DNA from 4 places in the Priestia sp. ABM2_011 genome. Region 1 is predicted to be linked to each of the others. Evidence: predicted binding sites of a transcription regulator. Region 1 holds the regulator's gene; each other region holds the start of a gene.

Evidence for each region. Region 1 encodes Rex, which represses fermentation and respiration genes when NADH is low (regulators of the CRP and FNR family bind a similar motif). Its sites were predicted from a motif close to TTGTGAAATATTTCACAA; they were not measured.
Region 2: ACXAE4_RS02115 (AtpZ/AtpI family protein) is a predicted target of Rex. The motif match lies at 2,044-2,061, and genes of this name have one in related genera.
Region 3: ACXAE4_RS25205 (L-lactate dehydrogenase) is a predicted target of Rex. The motif match lies at 1,455-1,472, and genes of this name have one in related genera.
Region 4: ACXAE4_RS01735 (cytochrome ubiquinol oxidase subunit I) is a predicted target of Rex. The motif match lies at 1,735-1,752, and genes of this name have one in related genera.

The regions. Positions count from the first base shown of each region.
Region 1 covers NZ_JBSWUB010000001.1:31,120-34,266, forward strand. Annotated here, with positions in the region: gene tatC (twin-arginine translocase subunit TatC) at 1-699, opposite strand, end outside; gene tatA (twin-arginine translocase TatA/TatE family subunit) at 715-900, opposite strand; gene ACXAE4_RS00160 (redox-sensing transcriptional repressor Rex) at 954-1,592, opposite strand; gene ACXAE4_RS00165 (ABC-F family ATP-binding cassette domain-containing protein) at 2,052-3,147, shown strand, end outside.
Region 2 covers NZ_JBSWUB010000001.1:392,505-395,651, reverse strand. Annotated here, with positions in the region: gene ACXAE4_RS02135 (F0F1 ATP synthase subunit B) at 1-96, opposite strand, end outside; gene atpE (F0F1 ATP synthase subunit C) at 199-411, opposite strand; gene atpB (F0F1 ATP synthase subunit A) at 502-1,212, opposite strand; gene ACXAE4_RS02120 (ATP synthase subunit I) at 1,231-1,602, opposite strand; gene ACXAE4_RS02115 (AtpZ/AtpI family protein) at 1,609-1,830, opposite strand; gene ACXAE4_RS02110 (S8 family serine peptidase) at 2,128-3,147, opposite strand, start outside.
Region 3 covers NZ_JBSWUB010000001.1:4,788,622-4,791,768, reverse strand. Annotated here, with positions in the region: gene ACXAE4_RS25210 (lactate permease LctP family transporter) at 1-411, opposite strand, end outside; gene ACXAE4_RS25205 (L-lactate dehydrogenase) at 474-1,430, opposite strand; gene ACXAE4_RS25200 (cation diffusion facilitator family transporter) at 1,763-2,638, shown strand; gene ACXAE4_RS25195 (methyl-accepting chemotaxis protein) at 2,780-3,147, shown strand, end outside.
Region 4 covers NZ_JBSWUB010000001.1:310,130-313,276, reverse strand. Annotated here, with positions in the region: gene cydB (cytochrome d ubiquinol oxidase subunit II) at 1-229, opposite strand, end outside; gene ACXAE4_RS01735 (cytochrome ubiquinol oxidase subunit I) at 216-1,622, opposite strand; gene ACXAE4_RS01730 (threonine/serine exporter family protein) at 1,923-2,378, opposite strand; gene ACXAE4_RS01725 (threonine/serine exporter family protein) at 2,393-3,147, opposite strand, start outside.

The DNA.
Region 1 (3,147 bases):
CGAAATGCGGGAAATAATGATACTGATTTCATACAAAATTAAGAGCGGCACTGTCACCATCATGTGCGAGAGCAATTCCGGTGGTGTAATAAGTGCGGCAATAACTAGCAGTACGAAATAGGCATATTTTCGAATTTGAGATAAAAACATAGGCGTTATAATTCCTAATCTCGTCAAAAACATTACGACGACAGGAAGCTGAAACAACAGGCCAAAAGGCAGTGTGAGCTGCATTAAAAAAGAAAAGTATTCATTAATGCCAATTACTTGGTTTACATTCAGCTCATCAGAAACGCGCGTCATAAAATCGACGACAAATGGAAACAACACAAAATAAGAAAAAGAGACACCGCCGATAAAGAGAAAAATGGAAACAGGAATATATCCAAGCGTTACCTTCCGCTCTTTTTCATATAAACCAGGACTAATAAATGCCCAGAGTTGATACAGTGCAACAGGAGCTGCAAGTACACAGCCGATAATAACAGCAAATTGCATATAAATCTTAACTGGATCTGTTAGCCTAAATGCATTCATCGTTAAATTTTTTGCCTCATCAGCATGCTGTAAATAGACAATGACCTTATCCGCTATAAAAAAGCCGCCAATTGTGGCAATCACAAAGAAAAATAAAACAATTAAAATGCGTTTTCGCAGCTCTCCTATATGATCATATATTGACATTTCTTGTTCGGTCATACTATGATCACCCTTTTACTCTTTGTCATCTACTTGACGCTGTTTATCTTTTTCACGATCTTCTGATGCACCGCTAGCGGCATGCTTAAACTCTCTAAGCGTTTGGCCCACTGATCTTCCTAGCTCCGGTAACCGTTTCGGTCCAAAAATAAGCAGTGCTACAATCGCAATAATAATCCAACTGCCTGCTCCAATCCCCATATTCCCACTCTCCTTATTAATTTAGACTTAAGGAAATCGTAACACAGTCCGCCTTATTCAACAGGATAATTTTTCAAAAAGTAGACAAGCGACTGTAATTCTACAGCAAGATCAATATGATGGAGTCGAATCTCATCCGGTACGTTCAAGCGTGCAGGAGTAAAGTTTAAAATTCCTTTAATTCCGCAACTCACTAAACGATCAGTAATTTGCTGAGCAACAGTGGCAGGAACGGTTAAAATCGCTACTGAGATGTCATCACTCATATAATCTTCCAATTGGTCAAGATGATAAACCGGCACGTCGCCTACTTTCGTACCTACTTTATCTTCTATCACATCAAAAGCGCACTCAATTTTGGTGTTATTATTTTTAATAAAATTATAATTTAAAAAGGCCGTTCCTAGATTCCCTACGCCAATCAGTGCTACTTTCGTTACTTCATCTTGGTCTAACGTTTTACGGAAAAATGTAAGTAAATAATTCACATTGTAGCCGTATCCCTTTTTTCCTAATGCACCAAAGTAAGAAAAGTCCCGACGAATAGTAGCAGAATCCACTTTCACTGCCTCACTTAACTCCGCTGACGACACACGCTGTTTACCCGAAGCATGCAAATTTTTCAAAAAACGATAATAAAGCGGCAATCGCTTAGCCGTTGCTTGTGGTATTTTTAATTGTTCAGTGTTCACGTTGTACCCCCTCAGTTCATGTATGTCATTACTAACATTTTCAAGTCATATTGCATTACCTTTCACAAAGCATCAACCGCTTTGAGGTAGCGCTTCCAATTCTCTCTCTTTTCTCTTGTTTTATATATACTCCGCTTCACACCTCGACGGCTTTTGTCTATTCAGCACTCCTTAAAGTCGGTATGTAGAACGAAGCAATTAGCCCTTCAAAGGATCGGTTTGTTAGTCATGACGGATTTTTTTACATCCATCATAGATAAGTTCAGAGATGCACTTATCTCTTATCTTAACATAGTATCCTGTATAAAATGTGCAGGTAAAATCATTTTATTTCATGAATCAAAACATTCGCTTCATCATTTGTCCTTGTCCCTCTACAAATTACAAACGCTTGTAGGAAGAACTTGTAGTTAAAAATATGTTAAAATACACTATGGATATACTACTAGAGGTGAAAAAATGATTATTCTACAATTGAACGGTATTACAAAATACTATGGGGCAGAACCCATTTTATCGAATATAAAGTTAGAAGTACAATCAAAAGACCGCATTGCCCTAGTGGGACGAAACGGTGCTGGTAAATCAACTTTATTAAAAATTATTGCTGAGCAGCTTTCCTATGACAGCGGAGAAATTATTAAACCTAAGGGTGTTTCCATTGATTATATGGGACAAGATACAGTTCTTGAGTCAACACTCTCCATATGGGAAGAAATGATGACTGTCTTTGCTCCATTAAAGAAGATGGAAAAAGAATTACGTACGCTTGAAACGAAGATGGGTGATCCAGACATTTTTAATGATTCAGTTCAATACGAAAAACTAACCAAAGAGTATGATCAGCTTCAAGTAACGTTTAAAGATTTAGGCGGCTATCAATATGAAGCGGATACACGATCTATTCTTCACGGTTTCCGTTTTTCAAACTTTGACTACAGCACCCCTATTTCCTCCTTAAGCGGTGGACAAAAAACGCGCCTAGCTCTTGCAAAACTGCTTTTAACAAAGCCTGATTTGCTTATTCTGGATGAGCCTACCAACCACTTAGATATTGAAACTTTAGCATGGCTGGAACAGTTTCTGCAAGGGTATGAAGGAGCTATTTTAATCGTTTCACATGATCGTTACTTCCTTGATAAAGTCGTAAATCAAGTGTATGAAGTCGTACAAAAAACAACGGTGAAGTACACGGGCAACTACTCTAAATACCTTGTACAAAAAGCAGAGCGATATGAAAAAGAGTTGCGTCAGTACGAAAAGCAGCAAGATGAAGTCGCAAAGCTGAATGATTTTATTCAGCGAAACATCGCCCGCGCATCGACTACAAAACGTGCGCAAAGCAGACGTAAACAGCTCGATCGAATGGAGTTAATAAATCGACCTAACGAAGGCGAAAAATCAGCTAGTTTTTCGTTTGAAATTGAACGTCAAAGCGGAAATGAAGTCTTAAATCTGGAAGATGTGTCTATCGGATATGATGAAAACAACTATGTCGTCCAAGAGGCAAACCTTCGCATTAAAAAAGGGGAAAGCCTTGCGTTGGTTGGTCCTA
Region 2 (3,147 bases), 360 kb from region 1:
TAACGCAAGTAGGATAAGGAACATCACTAATTGGAAAAGAATATCTCCACCATTAATGCCTGCTGCTCCTAACACAAACATGTTCGACACGGCCATGTTCACTCCCTTCAGAGACTCCACATATATAATTTACTTCTTAAAGACATAAAGTAATGGCGAAGGTTCTTTTGAATGATCTTCGCCACATGTAACACATTATTATTTACCTTGTACCATGAATGCAATAACTACGGCGATAATTGGAAGCGCCTCAACTAAGGCAACCCCAACGAACATCATTGAAGTTAATGTACCACGTGCTTCTGGTTGGCGAGCTGTGCCTTCAATCGTCTTAGAAACGATAAGACCGTTACCAATACCAGCACCTAGTGCCGCTAAACCAATCGCAATTGCAGATGCTATTAAACCCATTTTATAAAGTCCTCCCTTAATATATATGATTTTGTTTAACTAAGTTTTGTTTTGTCCAAATTGGGTATTACTTGAACAAAGCTTTATAAATTAATGGTCGCTACTCACTTTGTGAGATAAATAAACCATCGTTAACATTGTGAAAATGAAGGCCTGAATTGCGCCTACAAAAATACTGAATCCTTGCCATAAAAGCATTGGGATAGCAGCTCCAATTGTACCTAGGAAGCCTGTTGTTGCTAAACCAGCTAGCAAGCTTAACAAAATTTCCCCAGCATAAATATTACCGTAAAGACGAAGGCCAAGCGTTAACGTATTGGCAAACTCCTCGATAATCTTAAGCGGGAATAAAAATGCCATTGGCTTGAAGTAATCTTTCGTGTATGCAGAGAAACCTCGCATTTTAATACCATAATAATGTGATAGTACAACTACCATAACGGCTAACGTCAGCGTAATTGCTGGATCAGCGGTTGGTGATTTCCACCATAAGTTATGGTCAATCACGATGGCGAATGGAAGACCCAACATATTTGACACAAAAATGTACATAAGTAAAGTTACACCTAGCGTCAAAAAGCGGCCACCTGTTTTCCAATCCATATTGCTATTAACGAGTCCTTTAACAAAATCTAAGACCCATTCAATAAAGTTTTGTGCACCGCTTGGCTTCATAGCAAGAGTACGAGTACATAAAACTGCAATTAAGAATACAATAACAGAAGCTACGGTAACCATAAGCAAGTTACTTTGACTAAAAGTAAGGCCTAGAAACTCTATAGTTGGTGATTCATGACCCAACTGTGTTCACCTCTCTTTCTATCTTCTACGCATATTTTGAACAACTAAATCTATGATAATGACAACATAATACGTCATTAATCCCACAACTACACTAATAATATGAAAGGTTTTTGGATAAGAGATGGTAATCACAACTGCGAGAGCAGCTGTTGCAAATCTTACAACAGTCCCAATTGAACGGGGTTTTTTCCCCTCATCCAACGCCTGTCCAAACTGCTCAAACTTTCTTACTAAGTTCCACAAATTATACAAACTCAGGGCGGTTCCTAAAATTAAACCTGCAAAAACAGCCTTATAACTTGTAAATCCCCAGCCGAGAACGTATAATGCTAACAAATACAATATGTATGAACGAAGTCTTGGAAAAACGTGCTGCAAATCCTGCATGAATTATTAATCTCCTGAAAAAAAATGGTGGACTGTCCGCAGCATCATAAAAACACCTGCTGCTAGCCCTGAAAGAAGGCCTAAAATCAAAAATAGTGGTTCGGTGTCAAGCCATTGATCAGCCCATCTTCCAGAGAATAAGCCAATTAAGACTGAACCTGCTAACTGTGATAGAATGATTGACACTAATGCCATCGCTTGCAAAGGATGACGGTTGCGATCTTTCATAAGCCCATACCCCTTTTGCAAAATTTTCTTTTTTCCGAATTCTCTATCGTTTTCATAGCTCAATATATGATAGAAAGGCAAAAAAAATTGCTAAAAAAGGTAAAAACAGCTAATAAAATACGCAGAAATATCAACGGTTTTCACAGGTTGAAAACCTTATCATTTATATTCCCTGTAAGCATACAATAGCGTATATTTAATGTCAATGTGTTTAAGCTAAAAACTTCACAATCTCTTCTTATTGTTCACATTTCTGCCACACATAAAACCTCTTCAAATGAAAACATTTAAAGAGGTTCATTCAATCGTTATTGTACTGTGTACAACCTGCTCTTGTCTATGCTTTTTCACAAATGCAAATATTTGGTACACTCCTGGTACAAGCGATTCATCAATCGTTATTTTTCGTTTTCTCATGCCTCTTTCTACATCCACGTCAACATCTAAATACGATACAAACTGTAAAGACTGCTTATCAAAAAGAGCGACGCCTAACTGATCTGCTCCTTCAGGCAAAAACAGTTCATAGCTATACGTATTTTTCTCTTTTTCCGCTGCTACTTGCAATCCCATGACACGAGGATAATCTGGAATGCTAATCATGTACATATAGGGAAGCGAAAATGTTTCACGTGAATCATTTATTTCCAAATATCCGTCATATATACCTTTATTTTTAAAACGGGGCTGCACCGATAAAGTGACAGCTATCTCTTTTGTCTGACGGGGTGGCACCGTGACGGGTAATGGAACATCCCAGTTCACTCCTTCATCCCTTTTTGGAACGTTTAAGCGATACGTTTTTGCTTTATCAGACTGGTTATCAATTTTAAAAGATAAAACTTTCTTTGATGGACGCGTAAAAATACCAAAAGATAAAGAAGATGGATAAAATAAAGATTCTGCTGTGACGGCTTTTGCTATTTGAATTCTTCCCGCTCCTTGTTCATATACGCGATACGTTTGACCGTTTAGCTGCTGCATTACTTTACTGGTGTTCATCAATGAAGCTTTGACTTGTTCAGGAGACCAGTTCGGGTGAGCTTGTAAAATCAGCGCACACGCTCCAGCTACATGGGGCGCAGCCATACTTGTGCCATGCATGCGTTCATATCCTCCAGGAACTGTACTATTAATGAAGTAACCTGGTGCGACGACGTCTGGTTTGATTCCCCAAGTAGTCGTTACAGGCCCTCTTGAACTGAAAGATGTGAGCAAGTCTTGCACCACTTCCTGGCCAGTGCGTAAGTACGGTTGTTGAGACTGAATGTGTTGGCTAATGGTGTCACCGCTTTTTTTACTTACCCATATCACGGG
Region 3 (3,147 bases), 4.8 Mb from region 1:
TCCAAATCCTGCTGCTCCTTCTAAAAAAGCATTAAAGGAAAAAGCAACAAGCAGCATTTGCAAGCGGGGGTCATCGGTTATTGAAATAATAGATTGCCTAATGGTAGTAAACTGTCCGCTTTTGACAGTTAGCTTGTATAAGAACACCGCGCCGATAATAATATAGCTGATGGGCCAAAGTGCATACAAAAACCCATAGCCTGTGGCTCCTAAGACCATTGAGGCAGGCATATCATAAAAATAAATAGCAATAATCATAGAAAGAAGTACCGTAATACCAGCAGCAATGTGTCCTTTTAATTTCAAAAGAGTTAAAGCAATAAAGAAAAAGATGATGGGGATGAGTGCAATTAGTGCAGAAAGCCAAATATTATTTAACGGATTATATACTTGAGTCCACGTCATATTCATACACCTCTACTACATATTTAAAACAAGGGAGCGGGGGAGTCCCCCGCAAAAATCTTTTGATGTTACACAAAAGCTCTGTCGCGAGTTTGCTTAAGAATGCTAGCAGAGTGCTCGAGCTGCTGCTGTTCGTGAGGAGTTAAATTTAATTCAATAATTTGGCGCACGCCGTTTTTATTAATGATAGCCGGCACGCCGATATACACATCAGAAATACCGTATTGTCCTTCTAATAAAGCAGATACCGTTAAAATAGAATTTTCATCATCTAAAATAGCCTTGGTGATGCGTACAAGTCCCATCGCAATTCCGTAATAAGTCGCTCCTTTTCGATTAATAATATGGTAAGCCGCATCGCGTGTTTGTTCGAATAGATGCTGCATATCCGGCTCTTTTTCAATAGCAGCAGTATTGATAAAATGTTCGAGCTTCACACCGCCAATTTGCGCGTGGCTCCAAACAGGAAATTCCGTATCTCCATGTTCCCCCATAATATAAGCGTGGACGTTGCGAGAATCTACTTCGAAATAGTCGCTTAACAAGTAGCGGAAGCGAGCTGTGTCAAGAATCGTTCCTGAACCAATTACTCGTTCGTTTGGTAATCCTGATACTTTTTGTGTAACGTGTGCGAGAATATCAACTGGATTTGTTGCCACTAAAATGATGCCGTCAAATCCGCTGTTCATAATATCTTTTACAATGCATTCAAAAATTTTAACGTTTTTTTCAACTAAATCTAAGCGCGTTTCCCCTGGAGCTTGATTAGCGCCCGCTGTAATAACTATTAAATCAGCATCAGCGCAGTCTTTATAATCTCCAGCCCAGATTTTCATCGGTGTGGCAAATGGCATTCCATGATTGATATCGCGTGCTTCGCCTTCTGCTTTTTCTTTGTTCATATCGATTAACACTAATTCATTGGCAATACCTTGATTCACCATTGAAAAAGCGTAGCTTGAGCCAACAAAACCAGTTCCGATAACGGCAACTTTTCGTGTCTTTGGTGTAAATTGTGTTTTCATTTGTATCATCCTTTGAATTTTATTTTGTGATGTTTTTCACAATGTTAGTGTAACAAGAATAAATACCCTCGGCTGTGATAAAAATCACACCCTTAAAAAAATAGTAAACAATTTTACAGGGCGATTTAAAAAAGGGTTCTTCTACATGAAGTGCCACATTTAGAAAGATCTTAAACGTTTAAAGTGTTGAGTAAAGGCAACTTGTTTTGCAGAAAGCTAAAGAGTTTAACATTCTCTATTTGTATGTTAACAGCCAATAATGTTTCTATAGACCCACACGAAATCCATTTGTTACACTAAGTTTGCTTATTTTGAATAAAGGAGTGGAAGGGATGGAGAACTACTATGAGCAAGCCCAAAAAGGCGCTTGGGTTAGTATCTTATCATATATCTTTTTATCAGCATGTAAACTTATTATTGCGGGTGTCACCGCTTCCTCTGCTTTAAAAGCCGACGGTCTTAATAATGTTACAGATATTATTGCATCAATTGCCGTCTTAGTCGGCTTAAAAATCTCTAAAAAACCTCGCGATAATGATCATCCCTATGGACATTCCAGAGCGGAACATATCTCTTCACTTATTGCTTCTTTTATCATGATGGTCATCGGACTAGAAGTATTGGTCGACGCGGGTCAGTCATTATTTATGGACAAATCTGAAGCGCCTAATTTACTGGCTGCTTGGGTAGGTCTTGGAGCGGCTGCTGTTATGGGTGGTGTCTACCGGTATAATATTAAGCTTGCTAAAAAACTTGATAGCCAGTCTTTATATGCGGTTGCTAAAGATAATTTGTCTGATGCACTTGTGAGTATAGGGGCTGTTGTGGGAATTTTCGGCTCACAATTCGGCCTGCCCTGGCTGGACGTGGTTGCTGCTTTTGCTGTGGGAATTATTATTTGTAAAACAGCCATCGAGATTTTTAAAGAAGCGGCTCACTCCTTAACGGACGGATTTGATGAAGAAAAGTTAGGGCACTACAAAGAAAGCATTGGGCTTGTAGAAGGTGTAAAAGAAGTAGAAGATGTGAAAGCGCGCAAGCTTGGTAATCAAGTCGTGATTGATGTAACTGTTAAAGTAGATCCCCATTTAAATGTTATTAAAAGCCATGAAATTGCTGATCAAATTGAACATATGATGAACGATGAGCATCAGATTAAAGATACGCTTGTTCATATTGAACCTGATGCATACGAAAAGCAAAAATAAAACCAGCACGTTCTTTCGTTATGAAAGGATGGGCTGGTTTTATTTTTGGAGAAATTTGAAATAAATCACAAAAACTTCTTCAAAAATGAAAATGAAAAGCCGTTATTAGTAATATAAAGATTTTTGTAGAAGGGTGAGGGAATGAAGAGGTTAAGTGCAAAGCTCGTAGTATTTTTTAGTATTTTTATAGCTATTTTATTATTAGTTGTTTCAGGGGCTGTTTATCAATTTACCAAAACACAAATAGAAAAAGATGTAGAGATTCAGTCTCAAAGTCAAGTGAAAGAGTTAAAAGAAACGATTCATACGTACTTAGACATGTATAGTCGTTCTTTGCTGACGTACAGTGAGAACGATGTAATCGTTAATTTTGTTAAGCAGGAAGGAAATCAAACAAACCAAGAGAAAAATCCGTATTTTACATGGAATACGGTTCAAAAAGAGTTTACGCAGTTTAAAGAAAAATATCCGAACCTGGCACTTGAATACATAGGCACAAAAAATAAAGG
Region 4 (3,147 bases), 280 kb from region 1:
CATACCAGTTTGGAAAAGCGGCAAACATAGCACCGATTGCTGAAATTAACCAAACTTCATTTGCATCCCAAAAAGGACCGATTGTATTAATAAAAGCTCGTCGCTCTAAGTCGTTTCTTCCTAAAAAGCGAGACACCATTCCAATCCCAAAATCAAAGCCTTCTAAAAAGATAAAACCAACAAACAGAATGGATACTAGCAAATACCAGAATTCATTAAGAGAAAACATTGTATCCCTCCTTTGTAAACGGATCAGTTGATGTTACTTTTGTATGTGCTTCGTGATCGTGATCTGGACCTTTTTTAATTTCTTTAACGAACAAGAACACCATAATCACAGCTAAAATTAAGTAAAAGAACGAAAACGAGATAATAGAAAATAGCAATTCACCTGCTGTTACACCAGGAGACACGGCATCTTCGGTTTTCATATAGCCAAATACAACCCAAGGCTGACGGCCAATCTCTGTCATAATCCAACCTGCTGAGCTTCCAAGGAACGGAAAGGCGATGGCAATCGTCATAATACGTAAAAATAGTTTGCTTTCTTGAAGTTTTTTACGAGAAAGCAAGTACGTACCCCAAATGCCTAATGCACATAATACGCCACCTAGACCAGCCATAATGCGGAAACTCCAAAACGTTGTTCGAACGGGTGGAATATAATTTCCTTCTCCATATTTCGCCGTATACTGCTGCTGCAGCTCATTCATTCCAGGAACGGAGCCTGAAAACTTACCGTATGATAAGAAGCTTAATAAGTAAGGTATTTTGATTTCACTCGTATTTTTCTTTTCATCAGGGTGAATATTTGCTGTTACTGTCCAAGCACCTGGACTTCCGCTGTTTTCCCATAATCCTTCACTTGCGGCCATTTTCATCGGCTGTGTTTTAACTAAATATCCGGCCTGTTCATGCCCAGATAGTGCAATTCCTACACCTGAAACTAGCCCTACAAGGATAGCAACTTGAAATGATTTTTTAGCAAAAGCCACATGTTTTTTCTTCAAGAGCATAACAGCGCTGACACCCGTGATAAAAAAGGCGCCTGTTGCAAACGAACCTAAAATTGTATGAGGGAATTCGACCCACAGCTGACCGTTCGTTAACAATTTAAAGAAGTCATTCATTTCTAAACGGCCATTATTTAGCTCCATTCCGACCGGATGCTGCATAAAAGAATTAGCCGTTAAAATAAAGAACGCTGAAAAGATAGTACCTAGACTAACAAGCCAAATACATAGACAGTGCAGCCATTTAGGCAAACGATCCCACCCGAAAATCCACAGTCCAAGGAAAGTGGACTCCATAAAAAACGCGAGCAGTGCTTCAATAGCGAGCGGCGCACCGAATACATCTCCTACAAATCTTGAGTACTCTGACCAGTTCATGCCAAACTGAAATTCTTGTAAAATACCTGTTACGACTCCGACAGCAAAGTTAATCAGGAATAAGTGCCCCCAAAACTTTGCCATCTTTTTATACTGTTCATCTTTTTTTACTACGTACATCGTTTCCATGATCGCTACTAAAAAGACAAGGCCGATAGACAGCGGTACAAAGATAAAATGAAACAGCGTCGTTGATGCAAATTGAATACGTGATAGTATGACTGTATCCATCTTCTTTCTCCTTTCATATATAAGAACATTCATCATTTCCATAGATACTTTGCTCATTTCTGAGCATCTTTTACTTATATTGTGAAACATTGAGCATAACAATTCGAGAAATATGCTCAACATTTCACAAACATATGTAATGTCTCTCTTTCTATTTACATAGTATAGTCTATTTTTTTAGCTGTGCACGTACATTTTTTGAACGTTTTTAGACTAAAACGTGACTTTCTTGTGACAAAAAAGGGCAGGATCTCTTTATTTTTTCATAAAAAAAGCACGCTCTGATTTGAGCTTGCTTCTCTACGGTCGATATTTTGCTTTCGCATTTAATTTAGATTGACGAATGATTTGGTTAATGACTTCAGAAAATACAATACCAATGGCAATTGAACCTGAAATCATAAAGGCTTTTGCTGCAAGACTAATCGCTTCATTATAATTATTTTCTACAAAGTTACGCATGGCATCGTATGCTGTTCCCCCTGGAACGAGCGGAATAATACCTGCTACGGTGAAAATAATGATCGGCGTACGATAAATTTTTGCGTAAATTTGACTAATAATAGCAATAAAAAAGGCCGATGCTACAGTGCTTGGAATTTCATCTACACCATAGAACGTTAGCAAATAGTAAATGAGCCAGCCAATCATTCCGACAAAGCCACTTTTTAATAATGATTCACGTGGAACATTAAAAATAATCCCAAACGCTGCTGAAGCAATAAAACTTGTAATTATCTGCTCTACGATATGCATATGATGCCTCCCTTCTATAGAAGCGTAAATACAATGGCAATACCTGCACCAATAGCAAATGCCGTCAGAAACGCTTCTGCTCCTTTTGATAATCCAGACAGTAAATGTCCCGCCATTAAATCTCGCACTGCATTGGTAATCGATAACCCAGGAACGAGAGGCATAACGGATCCAATAATAATTTTATCAATTTGCGTTCCTAGTCCTGAAGCGACTAAAAGAGCTGATAAAAGTCCAATAACTAACGAAGCGGTAAACTCAGCAAAAAAGCGAATCGGAATAAGACGGTGGAAATACACCACGGTTAAAAATCCGAGACCTCCTGAAAACATCGCTGGAATAAAGTCCGTCCATAAACCTTGAAACATGATTAAAAAGCATCCGCTAGAAATGGATGCAGCTGCAAGTTGAACCCATAGTGGAAAAGCTACGTTCGTTGCTTCAATTTCTTGTAGCATTTCATACGCTTCCTCCAAGGAGATGTTTCCTTGACTGATGGTTCTTGAGACACTATTTACCATAGTTACTTTTTTTAAATCGGTCGTTCGTTCGGAAATACGAATTAACTTCGTTTTCGTCGGTTCTTTCGTTTCAAGTGAAAACATAATCCCTGTTGGCGTCACATAGCTGTGGGATTTTTTTATACCGTAAGACGCTGCAATCCGCATCATTGTGTCTTCTACTCGATACGTTTCTGCTCCGCTTTCTAACATAATTTTACCTGCTAGTAAGCTAACGTCCATAATTTCATATTTATCTAATTTTTGTT